2 regions of the Paenibacillus sp. genome follow, and region 1 is predicted to be linked to the other one. Evidence: a T-box and tRNA genes for the amino acid it is inferred to sense, from the RefSeq annotation. Region 1 holds a T-box; the other holds one or more tRNA genes.
What was found. A T-box is a leader RNA that pairs with one kind of tRNA and senses whether it is charged. The one in region 1 lies ahead of leuS (leucine--tRNA ligase), so its partner is inferred to be a tRNA-Leu.
Positions count from the first base shown of each region.

Region 2: it encodes a tRNA-Leu, which carries the amino acid that the T-box ahead of leuS (leucine--tRNA ligase) is inferred to sense. The anticodon was not compared.

Region 1 is NZ_DASQNA010000008.1:235,006-242,603, reverse strand. It holds gene comER (late competence protein ComER) at 1-459, shown strand, start outside; gene leuS (leucine--tRNA ligase) at 463-2,898, opposite strand; T-box leader at 2,958-3,178, opposite strand; gene VE009_RS04210 (putative bifunctional diguanylate cyclase/phosphodiesterase) at 3,247-5,550, opposite strand; gene VE009_RS04205 (class I SAM-dependent methyltransferase) at 5,745-6,542, opposite strand; gene VE009_RS04200 (CvfB family protein) at 6,539-7,598, opposite strand, start outside.
Region 2 is NZ_DASQNA010000050.1:91,533-99,130, forward strand. It holds gene VE009_RS26135 (hypothetical protein) at 1-104, shown strand, start outside; gene VE009_RS26140 (hypothetical protein) at 106-270, shown strand; gene VE009_RS26145 (molybdopterin oxidoreductase family protein) at 337-2,370, opposite strand; tRNA gene VE009_RS26150 (tRNA-Leu) at 2,446-2,530, opposite strand; tRNA gene VE009_RS26155 (tRNA-Leu) at 2,683-2,764, opposite strand; gene VE009_RS26160 (HD-GYP domain-containing protein) at 2,843-4,672, opposite strand; gene VE009_RS26165 (HD domain-containing phosphohydrolase) at 4,669-7,236, opposite strand; gene VE009_RS26170 (hypothetical protein) at 7,283-7,598, opposite strand, start outside.

The DNA of each region.
Region 1 (7,598 bases):
AGCGGCGCTACGCTTGCGATGTACGGAAGCCGAATGAATGCCGAAGACGTGGAAGCGTTGGAACGGTTGCTGCGTTGCATGTCGAAGCCGCTTGTCGTTTCTGAGGAATATACGCGGGTTTGTTCGGATTTGTCCAGCTGCGGTCCTGCGTTTCTTGCGTTTTTCGTCGAGCAGTTCGTGCAGGCGGCCGTCGCGTATACCGGTCTGCCTCGCGAGGAGGCGACGCGGCTCGCGTCGGAAATGGTGCTCGGCACCGGTCTCTTGCTGACGGAAGGCGGATTCTCTCCCGAATCGCTTCGGGAGAGAGTGACCGTCCCCGGAGGGATTACGGCGGAGGGGCTGCGCATGCTGTCGTTGGACCTCGACGGCACGTTCGAGCGGCTCCTTCGCACGACCCACAAGAAATATAGAGAAGAGTTGGATAAGGTGGAAGGACTGTTCCTGAATCCTCAGTCCTGACCGTTACCCGACGACGATATTGACGAGTTTGCCTTTCACGGCGATGACTTTGCGGATTTGTTTCCCGGTCATCGCCTCTTTGACTTTATCGAGCGACTTGGCGAGCTCTTCGAGCGCCTGCTCGTCGGCGTCCGCCGCGACCTTCGCCCGCTCGACGATTTTGCCGTTGACCTGCACGACGATCTCGACCTCTTCGTCGACCGTCCACGCTTCGTCGTATTCCGGCCACGGCACGTACGAGACAGAGCCCGTTCCGCCGAGCTTTTCCCACAGCTCCTCCGCGATATGCGGCGCGATCGGGGACAGCATTTGGACGAAGTGCTTCATGCCTTCGAGCGGCAGCGTGTCCTGCTTGTACGCTTCGTTGACGAAAATCATCATTTGCGAAATCGCCGTGTTGAAACGAAGCGCCTCGTAATCCTCGGTCAGCTTCTTGATCGTCCGGTGCCAGACGCGCTTGAACGCGTCGGTGCCGCCGTCCGGCTTAATTTTCGGCTGGAGCGTTCCCTCTTCCGTCACGAACAACCGCCATACGCGGTTCAAGAAGCGGTATACGCCTTCGACCCCGTTCGTGTTCCACGGCTTCGTCGCTTCGAGCGGCCCCATGAACATTTCGTACATGCGCAGCGTATCCGCGCCGTAGTTTTTCACGATGTCGTCCGGGTTGATGACGTTGCCGCGCGACTTGCTCATCTTCTCGCCGTTGTCGCCGAGGATCATGCCTTGGTTGACGAGCTTGTGGAACGGCTCCTTCGTCGACACGACGCCGATATCGTACAGCACCTTATGCCAGAAGCGCGCATAGAGCAGGTGAAGCACCGCGTGCTCCGCGCCGCCGATGTACAAGTCTACCGGCAGCCACTGTTCTTGCTTCTCCTTCGAGCAAATCTCTTTGTCGTTATGCGGGTCGATGAACCGGAGATAGTACCAGCAGCTGCCGGCCCACTGCGGCATCGTGTTCGTCTCGCGGCGCGCCTTCATGCCCGTCTCCGGGTCGATCGTGTTCACCCACTCCTCGACGTTCGCGAGCGGCGATTCGCCGGTGCCCGACGGCTTAATCTCGTCCACGTCCGGGAGCAGCAGCGGCAGCTCGGATTCCGGCACCGGCTTCATCGTGCCGTCCTCGAGATGCAGAATCGGAATGGGCTCGCCCCAGTACCGTTGACGGGAGAACAGCCAGTCGCGCAGACGGTACGTGACCTTCTTCTCGCCTTTGCCGTTCTTCGCAAGCCATTCGATCATCCGGTCGATCGCCTCTTCCGTGTTGAGGCCGTTCAGGAAATCGGAATTGACATGCTCCCCGTCGCCCGCGTACGCCTCGACGGATACATCGCCGCCCTTGACTACTTCAAGGATCGGAAGATCGAATTTCTTCGCGAATTCCCAGTCGCGCTGGTCATGGCCCGGCACCGCCATGATCGCGCCCGTGCCGTAGCCGGCGAGCACGTAATCGGCGATCCAGATCGGCACCTTCGCCCCATTCACCGGATTGACCGCGTACGCGCCGGTGAACACGCCGGACTTCTCCTTCGCGAGATCCGTCCGCTCGAGATCGCTCTTGCGAGCCGCGGCTTCGCGGTAAGCGTCGACGACTTGGCGCTGCGCGTCCGTCGCGATCTTGTCCACGAGCTCATGCTCCGGCGCAAGCACGCAGTACGTCGCGCCGAACAGCGTATCCGGGCGCGTCGTAAAGACGACGAGTTGGTCGTCCGTCCCGTCGATCGGGAACCGCACCTCGGCGCCGACCGACTTGCCGATCCAGTTGCGCTGCATTTCCTTGATGCTCTCCGACCAGTCCAGCTCCTCCAAATCTTCGAGCAGACGTTCGGCGTACGCCGTGATGCGAAGCACCCACTGGCGCATCGGCTTGCGGATGACCGGATGGCCGCCGCGCTCGCTCTTGCCGTCGATGACTTCCTCGTTCGCAAGCACGGTGCCGAGCGCCGGACACCAGTTCACCGGCAGCTCCGCCACATACGCGAGCCCGCGCTTATAGAGCTGAATGAAAATCCACTGCGTCCATTTGTAGTAATCCGGATCGGTCGTGCTGAACTCGCGGTCCCAGTCGTAGCTGAAGCCGAGCGACTTGATTTGCCGGCGGAAGTTGTCGATGTTCTTGAACGTAATGTCGCGCGGATGTTTGCCCGTGTTCAGCGCGTGCTGCTCAGCCGGCAGGCCGAACGCGTCCCAGCCCATCGGATGAAGCACGTCGTAGCCGCGCATCCGCTTGTAGCGCGATACGATATCCGTCGCCGTGTAGCCTTCCGGGTGACCGACGTGCAGCCCTTCCCCGGACGGGTACGGGAACATGTCGAGCGCGTAAAACTTCGGTTTGTTCGGGTCCTCCAGCACTTTGAACGTCTTGTGCTCGTCCCAATATTGCTGCCATTTCGGTTCGATCGTTTGCGGCGCGTAACCGCCTCTAGCCGTCTCTGTCATGACCTGCGTCCTCCTACAACTCTTGGAATGCTAAAAAAGCTCCCGCCCCTAGCGAATTCGCTAGGGACGAGAGCCATTCTCCCGTGGTACCACCCTAGTTAACGGCCCGCGGTGCTTCCCGGTCCGTTCCCTCTGCCTCTTAACGCGAGGTGTTCGCCGCGGGTTTGGCCCGCGGTGCTCCAAGGCGAGTTCGCCGTCCATCCGTACCGGCTTTCACCACAAGCGCCGGCTCTCTGCGAAACGGAATATAACGGGTACTGCTCCTTGTCGATGCGCCATCTGTGCATTTTCCCAAATTATACGCAGGAACGGCGCCGAAAGTCAAGAAGGACCGGCCTTCCGAGACGGTTACCGTCCCCGGCTTCTTTCGACGGACGAACCGCTCGCTTTGAGCGCCTGTTCGAACTCCGCCGCCTCCATCGGTTTTCCGTACAAATAGCCCTGAGCGACCGGACAGCCGAGCGATTCGAGCGCCGCGGCCTGCGCTTCCGTTTCGACCCCTTCCGCCACGACGCCGAGCTCGAGATTGTCCGCCATCTCGATAATCGTCTTGACGACGGCTCGGCCCGCCTTTTCCGCCATATCGTCGACGAACGATTTATCGATTTTGATCGTGTCGATCGGCAAACATCGGAGGATGGACAGCGAGGAGTATCCGGTGCCGAAGTCGTCCAGCGAGACGTGCACGCCGAGCGCTTTCAGCCGGTGCAGTACGTCGAAGGACTCCTTTAAGTTTTGCACTACGCTTTCGGTAATTTCGAGCTCTAGCCAATGCGGTTCGAGTCCCGTGTCCGAAAGCGCCTCCGCGACCGAATCGACGAAACGTTCTTGGCGGAATTGCCGCACCGACACGTTAACCGACATTCGGAACGGCGGAAATCCGGCTTCCTGCCATGCTTTCGTTTGCCGGCACGCCTCCCGGATCACCCAGCAGCCGATCCTCTCGATCAAATCCGACTCCTCGGCGATCGGAATGAACGCCATCGGCGGCACGAGGCCGATCCCGGGGCGGCGCCAGCGGATGAGCGCTTCCGCGCCGACGATGCCTCGCGTCGCCATCGCCGCTTTCGGCTGATAAAACAGCGCGAACTCGCCCTTCTCCAGCGCCTCGCGAAGGCTGGCCTCCAACTCCAGCTTCCGCTGCATCGCTTCGCTGAGCTCTCGCGTAAACCATTGGACGTTGTTCTTGCCCTTCTCCTTCGCCAGGTATAAAGCGAAATCGGCATGCTTCAGCAATTCCTCGATCGTCTCGCCGTCTTCCGGATACATGCTCACGCCGATGCTCGGCGTCACCGTCAATTCATGTCCGTCAATGCGGAACGGCCGTTCCAATTGCTTTATGATGGATCGGGCCGCCTCGACGCCGGACGCTCTCGAGGCGCCGGGCAGCAGGAGCGTAAATTCGTCCCCGCCCATCCGCGAGGCGATGCCGGAGTCGCCGGCCCCCTTGCGCAGCCGGTCGGCGAATTCGACCAACACCTTATCGCCGACCAAGTGGCCGTGCGTGTCGTTGATTTTTTTGAAATTGTCCAAGTCCGCCACGAGCACCGCGAACGTGCCGGCGCGTTCCCGGGCGTACCGGATCATCGCCTGCAGCGACCGATGGAAAAACATCCGGTTGCTGATCCCGGTCAACGGATCGCGGTAGACGAGCTCGTTCAGCCGCCTCACCAGCCTGGCGCCTTTTTCCATAATGACGATTTGACGGACGAAGACAAGCAGCACGACGAGCAGCGTCCCGTATTCGAGCGCGTCGATTTCCCCGTTTTGCTCGATCATGGAGATGACCAGCAATATGGCTGCGCTGATGTACGGCAGGACGCTGTATTTGTCGTCGCCCTGTTCGAGCACCTCCGGCCCGAAGCGGTCGGCGCCGCTCGCGCCCGCGCGGATGACGCGCTGCGTGTGCAGCCCCGCCAGTCCCATCATGAACGGAGGCAGCAGCCAGAGCGGATCGATGAAGCTCCCGGTCGCGTAATTGTTCGTCGTCAGCATGTATGTGAGTGCGGTGTCGACCAAAATTTGAACGACGAAGCCGATCAAAATGAGTCCGAGCGCCCTCCTGTCCTCCATAAGCTTAGACAGATAATATAAGCTAATCGTGACGAACAGCAAACATAGATCGAGCGTCGGATACGCGAGAGACATGACGATATATCGAAACGGCAGCTCCGAAGCGCTCAAAATCGGGGCGATCAAAAAATGAACGCTTAACGAAACGGCCGTGCCCATAAAAATGAGGATATCGAAAACGAATCGTACGACGGATCTCGTATACAGCAGGAACCGGTAGATCAACGCCGCCAAAAGCAAGACGTACTCTGTAACCCAAAGATAATCGGTGACGTATGGAAACGGGGTTTCTATGCGGAGGATGAGCTGAGTCCAAAGCAAAATGAACGACGCTGCGATGAACGTCCCCATAGCGAGGCATAACAGCAGCCAAAACAAACTATCCCTCGGTGTTCTCGTTCTCGTCGCGAGAAACGTGCGGTACAAAACGAACAGGCTGATGCCTGCGCCCGTGATGGATAACACATGCGTCCCCCATCGCAAGAACACTTCGTGATCGCGGAAAACCGCAATCCATGTATAGAACAAGGCGATATAGAGAGTGATGGCAAGGTATGCCGGCATGTTCCGGGATTTCATCGATGTGGTGTGCTCCCTTGCTTTCTGGTAAAGGATTGACCGGATGGATGAAGTTGATTATACCAGACCTGACGAGTCGTGTAAGGGCGCGCCGGGATCGATTCGCGCGATTCAAAATACGCGGCGGCCCGGTGCATCACTCGCCTGCACTTCGGACCGCCGCGTCGATTTTCTTTTTTACTTCGTTCGTCCTGTCAGCCCGGCTTCGTCGCCGCGAAAAACATCCGCAGCGTCGCCTCGTCGTCCACCGGCTCGAAGGTGAAGTCCGCGAACGTCTCGACGTCCGTAAAGCCCGCTTCCGCGAGCAGCCGGCGCAGCGTCGCTTCCGGGTACGCCCGCTGCCGATGCGTCTCGACGACGCGAACGTACCGCCCGTCCGGCTCCGGCAGGAAGAACGACACTCGGTGCTCGATCGTCGCGGACGCTTCGTCCAGCTCGCACGTCCATATGTAAGAGACGTCCTCCTCGTCAAGGCAGAACGGCTCGGTTGCCGCCAGCTCCTCGAGGCGATTCGCGTGATGCGCATCGAACAGCAGCGCGCCGCCGGGCTTCAGTCCCTCGTACGTGCGCCGGAACATGCGCAGGACGTCCTCTTCCGTGAGCAAATAATTAACGCAGTCGCACAGCGATACCGCTGCGTCGACCGGTTCGGGCAGCGCCCACTCCCGCATATCGCCCTCTACCCAGCGCAGTTCGCCGGGCACGTGCAGTTCGGAGCGGACGGACGCTTCCTTGTGCCGCGCGACCGCCAGCATGTCGCCGGACAAATCGATGCCGACGACCGACAGCCCCGCCTGCGCCAGCGGAATCGCGATCGTGCCGGTGCCGCAGCCGAGGTCGACGACCGTCTCGGGGCGGCCTCGCTCCGTCCAATATTCCTCCAGCCAGCCGAGCCATTCCCCGTACGGCATGTCGGCCATCAGCCGGTCGTACACGTACGCGAACACGCCGTACGGCGCGCGTCCCGCCGTTTCGGATGCGCGCGTCGTCATTGCAGCGGCTCCCCTTCGGCCGCCTGCTTCCCTTTTTCGGTCAAGTGGGTCCAGCTGCCCTTCTGCTCGATCAGCCCGTCCTTGTACAGCTTGCCGATCGCCCGCTTGAACGCGGACTTGCTGATGCCGAACCGCTTCGAGATCGCCTCCGACGGCGATTCATCCGAATACGGCATCGTGCCGTCGGGGCGGCGGCGCAGCTCCGCCAGCAGCTTGTCCGCGTCTTCGTTGCGGCCGACCTCTTTGCGCTGGCGCATCGATAGATTGACGTGCCCGTCCTCGCGCACGAACGTGACGCGCGCGTTCACCTTCTCGCCAACGCGCAGCGGCCTCGTCCGCTCGTGCGACGGGATGAACCCGATCGCTCCGAAGCCGAGCACGCCGCCTTCGACGACGACGAGCGCGCCGGTCTGCAGCGACCGGTACACCCACGCGTCCATCCACCGGTTGCGCCAAGCTTCCGGCGCCTTGAAGGCGTACCGCTCGAGATCCGCTTCCTTCACGGCGCGGGCGAGCAAGCGGCCTTCCTTGTCGCGGTCGAGCAGCACGTACACTTCGTCCCCTTCTTTCGGGAACACGGACGGCTCCTTCGGCAGCTCCTTCGCCGGCAGCAGCACGTGCCGGACGAGCCCGATGTCGAGGAAGCAGCCGAGCGTCGGATGGATGTCGGCGACTTTCAGCCGCGCCACGTCGCCGACCTTGGCGAGCGGCTCCCGCAGCGTCGCCGTCATCCGGTCTTCGCTGTCGTGGTACAAATACGCGTCCACGTCGACGCCGGCTTTCAGCGGTTGGCCGAGCGCCTCCGGGAACGGCAGCAGCACGTCCTGCGTCCCGTTCGTCAGCGTGAAGCCGTGAGACGTCTCTTCTTTGACCCGAAGCTTCTGCACCGTCCCCGACATCAGCGGCGGAACGCGTACCAAGTTGGCGTCATGCGCGCGTTCCGGGCGAGCGGCGCGCTGCTCGCGCTGCGGGCGGTCGAAGCGCTGCTCCCCGCGCCCGGCGCCGCTCGGCCGACCCGCGCGCCCCCCGCGATTGTCGCCGCCCGGACGGGCGGCG
Region 2 (7,598 bases), on a different contig from region 1:
TGCTGAAGAACGAACTGGGCGAGGAAATTACGCTGATCGCTTACGAAAAAGAAACGCCCGGCGGCGAGTCGACCGCCTGCCGAGCGGATGTGGAGGGAAACTGAGATGACGCAAGATACGAATCGAAATGAGGCGCCCCGCGGCGACGTGCGGTTCGAAGCGCCGCCCGCGAGGCTCGTCGCCGAACGCGAAGACGATGCCGACATCGAACAGGAGAACGAGCGCCTGAAAGCCGAGCGCCCGTACCCGCATTCCTGCGGCGGGGTATAATAACGCAACGAAGCCCTCGGCGGATGCGCGCGGCCCCGCGAGGGCTTTCTTTGCCATGACTCTATGTTATGATTCCTCGTACTTCTCGACATCGACCCGGCCGGAGAAAAACACCGCGCCGCCGCCCATATCCGCGAGGCGGTCCGGCGTCAGCGCGTTGACGAGCCGCTTCGTTCCCGGGGCGTCCGCCCACAGCCCTTGGCTGACGACGACGCCCGGCAGCACGCCGTCGCCGCTTGCGACGGTCAGCACGCATTCGCCGCGGCCGTTCCACACCCGGATCCGGTCCCCGTCCCAAATGCCTCTCGCCTCCGCGTCGGCCCGGTTCATATGCAGCTTCGGCGTCTTCTCGAACGTGACGTGCTTCTCGTTGTTCGAGAACGTCGAGTTCAAGAAATGATGGTTCGGGCCCGGAATGAAGACGAACGGCAGCGCTTCTTCCGCTTCGGCGTTCAGCGGCGTATACGTCGGCAGCGGCGGCAGTCCGCGATCAGCCATCTGCCTCGAATACAGCTCGATTTTGCCGCTCGGCGTCGGCAGCTTGCCCGGCAGCGGCAGGCGCGCGCCGACCTTCGCGTAATGGTTTTCGACCAGCTCTTCGTAGCGAATCGATTCCCGGCCGAGCGCCTGACGGATCATCTCCTCGTCCGAATCCCGCAGCGGCGCGTCGTCGTAGCCCATCGCTTCCGCGAGCAGCCGGAACAGCTCCGTATTCGATTTCGCTTCCCCGTACCGCTCGATGACGGGCTGCTGCAATTGCATATACAAGTGCCAGTAGGAAGTATATATGTCCGTGTTTTCGAACGACGACGTCGCCGGCAGCACGAGATCCGCGTACGCCGCCGTCTCCGTCAGGAACAAGTCGTGCACGACCGTAAACAAATCGTCCCGCGCAAGGCCCGCCTTCACCTTGTTCGCCTCGGGCGCGACGACGACCGGGTTGCAGCCGTAGACGAACAGGGATCGCACCCGCGGCGCGCCCTCCAGCAGCTCGCGGCCGAGGCGATTCATGTTCACCGGAGGCGCGGACGCTTGCCGCAGCAAATCCGGCCGCTGCAGCGCGAACGAATCAATCTCGAAATAGCCGCTGTTCGACTTGATCGCGCCGCCGCCCTTGACCTGCCACTGCCCCGTCAACGCCGGCAAACACGAGATCGTCCGGACCGCCATGCCGCCGTTGTCGTGATGCTGCAGCCCGTTCCCGATGCGAATGAGAGACGGCGATACGGAGCCGTACAGCCTCGCCAGCCGGTATATATCCTCCGCCGGCACGCCGGTGATGCCGGCGGCCGTCTCGGGATCGTACGCCTTAACGTGCTCGCGCAGCTCCTCGCTGCCGACCGTGTGCGACGCAAGGAACGACTCGTCCGTCATCCCTTCGGCGAACAGCACGTGCATCAGCGCCAGCGCGAGGGCGGCGTCGGTGCCCGGCCGGATCGGAATGAACCAGTCCGCCCATCGACCGGTCTGATTCTTATGCACGTCGATGACGACGATCGTGGCGCCGTTCTTCCGGGCTTTCTCGGCGATGGCCACCTGATGCATATTGGTGCTGACCGCATTGACGCCCCAGAAGACGAAGAGCTTCGCATGAATCGTGTCTTCCGGGTCCGTGCCGAAACTGCCGCCCATCGTGTACCGATAGCCTTGCGAGCCCGCCGCGTTGCAGATCGTCCGGTCCAACTGTCTGGCGCCGAGCCGATGGAAGAAGCGCCGATCCATCCCTTCCGCGTTGATCAGGCCCATGTTGCCGTAGAAGCTGTAAGGCAGAATGCTCTCCGGGCCCTCGTCGCGGATGAGCGCCTTCCAGCGCTCGGCGATCGTCGCGATCGCTTCGTCCCAGCCGATCCGTTCGAACCGGCCTTCCCCTTTGGTCCCGACCCGCTTCAACGGATATTGCAGCCGCTTCGGATCGTACAATCTTTCGGGCATATGCCGCACCTTGTTGCAGATGTTGCCCTTCGTCACCGGGTGATCCGGATCGCCGTCGATGCGAACGATCTTTCCTCCCGCTTTGTGCACGAGAAGCCCGCATTGATCCGGGCAATCGAGCGAACAGACCGATCGGAACACGCCGTCCGTTTGCGCCGCCATCGTCATCTGGCATCCCTCTCCTTGCTTACCGTAAAATAAAAAGAAGCCCTGTGCGCCAAGGCTTCTGTGCATTTGTATGTATGGTGCGGTCGGAGAGATTTGAACTCTCACGCCTTGTGGGCACTGCCGCCTGAAGACAGCGTGTCTGCCGTTCCACCACGACCGCATATCTCTTGGAGAGACAATAAAAATGATAGCACGCCCTCGAAAAAATGTAAAGAGGGGTTCCTTGGCTCGGACGGTCCGAAACGCCTCTCGGCGAAAACGCAAAAAAACCGGCCGCGCTGTTCGCGCAACCGGCTCTTCCGTCCTGCGATATGCGGTCGGAGGGATTTGAACCCTCACGCCCAGTGGGCACTACCCCCTCAAGATAGCGTGTCTGCCGTTCCACCACGACCGCGTGCAAGAACAAATATACCCGATTGCGAAGCAAAAGTAAAGGCGGGGATCGCTGGCAACTGCGTCGGTCCGGATCTGCTTACGTCCGCGCTCCCGCCGCGATCACGTTCCTGCGGGTCATCGCTTCGGTCTTCACGAAGCAGCTGTCGCACGACTTGCCGTGCGCGGCGCACAATACGCCTTCGGTTTCCCAGCAGTTGACGTCGGCGCGCCCGAAGGCGGGACATGAGCTGCAGATGCTTTCCGGCACGCAGCACATCTCGCTGCAAGCGCCGAGCGATTTCGGGGAATCGACTTGCGCGCGCCGCTTGGACGTGTACCAGTCCAAGAACGCTTGCACCATGTCCGGGTCGAGCTGCTGGCCGCCCGCCGATCGAAGCATTTGCAGCGTCTGATCGAACGTAAGCGGATCCCGGTAATTGCGCCCGTTCACTTTGGCGAGGAACAGCTGCACGACCGCGATGATGCGGGAGCCGATCGGGATGTCCGTCCCCTTCAGCCCCGCCGGGTAGCCGTGACCGTCCATCCGCTCGTGGTGGTGCCGGATGTACGAAGCCGTCCGCTCGTTCCCTGTCGCGAAAGAGACGATCAACGCGCTCACCTCGGCATGCAGCTTCATGAGCTCGAATTCCGCCTCCGTGTACTGGCCTTCCTTTTGAAACAAGTCGCTCGACAGCGCGATCGTGCCGATATGGCTCAGGTACGCGGCTACGGCCACGTCCCGGATGACGTCGTCCGGCAAGCCGAGCTGACGGGCGATGATAATGCTGTACCGGCTCATCAATTCCGAATAGCCGATCGTGTTCGGACTGAGATCGTCCAGCAGTCTGGCGAGCGCCTGCAGCAGCGGAACGTAAGCTCCGGAGCCCCGCAAATACGACTTTTGAGCGCGGGCGAACTGCTCGTAATTTTGCGCCAGCGTTTGCAGAAACAGCAGCTTCCAGTATCTCTCCTGCATCGTCTTGAACCAAAACAGATAGTAATGACTGCCGAAGGAAACGTACAAAACGTGCTTCATGCCGGCGTCTAGCATAGCGGCGGGCAGGTCGCCTTCGACGTCCTGCACTTTGCCGGCGGCGCCCCTTCCGCGGAAAGCCTCCAAGGCAGCCGCGTCGTCCGCGAGCTTCGCCGCGACGTCCGCCGCCGCGCCGGCCGACGACGCGACGCGGCACCTCGGCTGCGTGGCGTCGACGAGGCAGCCGCCGGCGGCTTTCAGCGTATTTAAGCAGAACGGCAAAATTTGCGCGAGCGCTTCGTTTTCCTCTAGAGCGATTTTGCTTAAGTTGACGATGGCGTTCTTCGAGGCCATGGCGATGTGGGCTTGCTCCTTGACCTGCTCCGCCTCGATCACCTCTTCCACCATCGGCCGCACGAAGTCCATCCACCGCTTCAGCTTCCGTTTGGCGCGGCGCGAAATGCGAAGCACCGGACCGAGCCGGATGACGCCCTTGCTGCTGATCGGCAGGACGAGCAGCGGCACTTCGCCTTCCTTCACGATGTCGATGCCCTCGGTCAAAAACCGCTTCTCCGCCGTCGCCCCGGGCTTATAGACGTCCCCCTCGCTCTTCAGGAACGCGTTCGCGTTCGCGGCCGCCTTGCCGCCCCGAAATCGCGACGCCCGCAGCATCAGCTTGTCGTACCGTTCGTTCCGAATATAGAGCGCGTACGTCTGCGCTTCGAATTGGGCGCTCACCCCTTCGAGCACGACCGACATTTTCTGATCGAAGTTCGGTTGGGCGCGAATTTTGTCCAGCCATTCGTACACGGCTTCCAGCTTCTTCACGCCCGCTCGGACTTTCGCGATATACCACGCCGCGGCGACGCAGATCAGCAGCAGCCCTCCCGCGGCTGCCGCAGCCCAAATCAGCTCGACCGCAAGCCGCGTGTCCAGTATGTCTGCCAGGTTCATTCCCCCGCCTCCCTTCGATCCGGTGTTTCGTCGTCGCACCACGCGACGTAGTCGCTCGTCCGGGACAAATGGACGAAGCCGCAGCGCCGCGCGGCCCGCCCTTCCGTCCCGCTTCCTCCGTCCAGACTGACGGCAAACAGCCGCAGTCCGCGTTTCTTTAGCATTTGCAGCGTGTTGATCTGGGCTTCGACCCAGCGGTCGGAGACCAGGGCGTCCCGCCAATCTTCCCAGAGGAAGCCGTCGAGATACTTGGCCGCCGCCGCGAGCGCGTGGAAGCCTCTGTTTTGCACGATCATCAGCGACGGATGGCGCTCCTTGATTCCCGCCAGCAGCTCGAGGTAGCCTTGGATCAGCTCGTTCCGCAGCAGCGCGGAATCGATATGGTCGTCGATGTCGCCCACCGTATCTAAAAATACGGCATCGCACCCCAACGCGACGACGGTGCGGTCGATCTCGTCCAGCACAATCCGCCGATAACGCTCCCGCCGGATATCCATCAAATACGAATCCCATTCCGGAAAGTGAACGCGTTCTCCGCCTCGGCGGAGGAAATCGCCGTCCTGCAGCTTTTCGCCCCTCGCGGCGTTCCATGTCGGCCATTCCATGACCGATACGTAGCCGGCAATTCGCGTTCCCGCCGACTGCAGCGTTCGCACGGCGGCTTGCGTCCAATGGTTCGGCTCGACGATCGCGAAGTCGTAGGCTTTCAAACGCTCAAGAATCGCGTCGTCGACGGCCCCATAGTAAATCATAAAACGATCGATTCGATCCGGAGCCGGCTTCGGACGGGCGCTTCTTCCCGCTTCCTCAAGCGCGCCGGCTTCTGCGGCCGCGGCTTCGGTCTTTCCTCGCATGTCCGAACGCGTTGACGCTTCCGTATAGATCAAACAAGTTTCGCACGATTTGCCGTGCAGCCTGCAGCGGTTCGCTTCGGTTTCCCAGCACGGGCGATCCCGCCGCCCGAAGGCCGGGCAGCCTTCGCACAGCTCGGAAGGGGTGCAGAGCAGATCCCAGCAGGCGGCGATCGGCTCGCGGTCAGACCGCGCCCCCTCCCGCTTCCGGGCGAGCCAGCGGATGAACGCGGCGACGGCCTCCGCATCGAGATGCAGGCCGGATAACGCCTCCAGCTTTTCGATCGCCTTGTCGAAAGGCAGCGGGTCCCGCCCCTTCCGACCGTGCACCGCCGCCAAAAACGTCTGCACGACGGCGATGACCCGAGCGCCGCGAGGGATGTCGTCCCCGGTTAACCGGTCGGGATATCCGCCCCCGTCGATCCGTTCATGGTGATGGCGAATGGCCGCGGCCGTATCCCGGCTGCCCAAGACGGACTCGACGAGCAGGGCGCCTAGATCCGCATGCCGCTTCATCTGCTCGTATTCCGATTCCGCGAACCGCCCTTCCTTCGTCAGCAGCTCGACGGGAAGCGCCGCCGCGCCGATATTGCTGAGGTGAGCGGCCAGCGCGGTTCGCTGCACCTCTTCGTCCGGCCATCCGAGCTCCTTCGCGAGCACGGCCGCGTACCGGCTCATTTGCTCCGCATGCCCGACGGTCCAAGGGGTCATGCCGTCCAGCAAATCCGCGATCCGTTTCAGCGCGTCCGCCTTTCGGCCCGCACGAAAGGCGCCTTCGCGCTCGGCATAATAGCGCTCCGCCCCGCGGCAGCAAGCCTCCAGAAATTGCGCGGCCCGCTCCGCATCCCAGCCGAACGGAAGCCGAACGGCGCGGAACGCCAGCCGCCGCGTGCCGGAGGGGGTTCGGTACCGGCAGCGGAACACGTGCCTTCGCGGGTTTTCCGCCGTCTCCGCGGCGACGCTCGCGCCCTCGTCCGCTTCCGGGCCCCCTTCGTCGAGCTCGATCGGCTCGAGATCCAGCGCGGCCGCGGCCAACCGGAAGCCATGCCGCACGGCTTCCTCCGGGTCCGACACGAGCTGACTGAGCCTGCGCCACGCCTCGCCCGCGATGCCGGCTTCCTTCGCCTCTTCCTCCAGCCGATCGACCTCCAGCGCCCAGCCGGCCATCGGAGCGATCGCGTCCGCCGCGCGAGCGGCCCGCTCCGCCGCCCTCCCGCCGCGCTTCGCGATCGGCCCCGCCAGCACGAGCACCCGGTTCTCCGCCGCTGGAATTTGCAGCAGCAGCGCTCCTTCCTCGCGGATCCACGAGAACGGCCGGTCCACCGCGCGGTCCGCAGGCAGCGCCGCCGGCGGCAAATACGGCTCGCCGGCGTAGGGCACCAAACCGCTGTAGGACGGCGCGGCTTGCCCGACATCCGCCTTCGCATGCCGGATCGCCCTAAGCGTATATTTCCGTGCGGAACGATCCAACACGTAAAGCGCGTATACCGGCGCCTCAACGTATTGGGACAGTCCGTCCAGCAGCCACTGCGCGTTATTGTCGAAGCCGAGCTTCGGGTGCATCCGCGAGTGAAGACGGCGCAGCTCGGCCAGCTCCTCCGCCTGCCGCCGGCTCATTCGGCGCCATGCCATCGCCGCGGCGGCCGAGACGCAGGCGGCGATCCCGAGGACGAGCGCGGTGAGATCGACCGCATGTACGTTATCGTATGGCACGGTACGGTCTTCCCTCCCACTCTTCGACTCGTGATCGGAATGAAGCTTATTCCGTCAAATTTTTCAGCAAATCGCTGAAAATCGGCTTATCCCAAACGAGTTCCGCTTTTTTCTCTTCCGGAACTCCTCTATAAATATAGTATATCTTCACTTTATCGTCTTCGTAAAAGACCTGAAGATCTTTGTTGAAAGATTGGTATTCCGACAGCCATTCCCGCAGCTCCGCGTACTCCGCCTCTCTCCGCGCATAGTCGGGTACCATTGACTCGTATATGACGGAGTTCGGATCGTGGCGAAACACTTCTTTCTCTTCGACGATATAGATGTGATAGGACACGTTCGGATCGGGAGCGATTTGATCC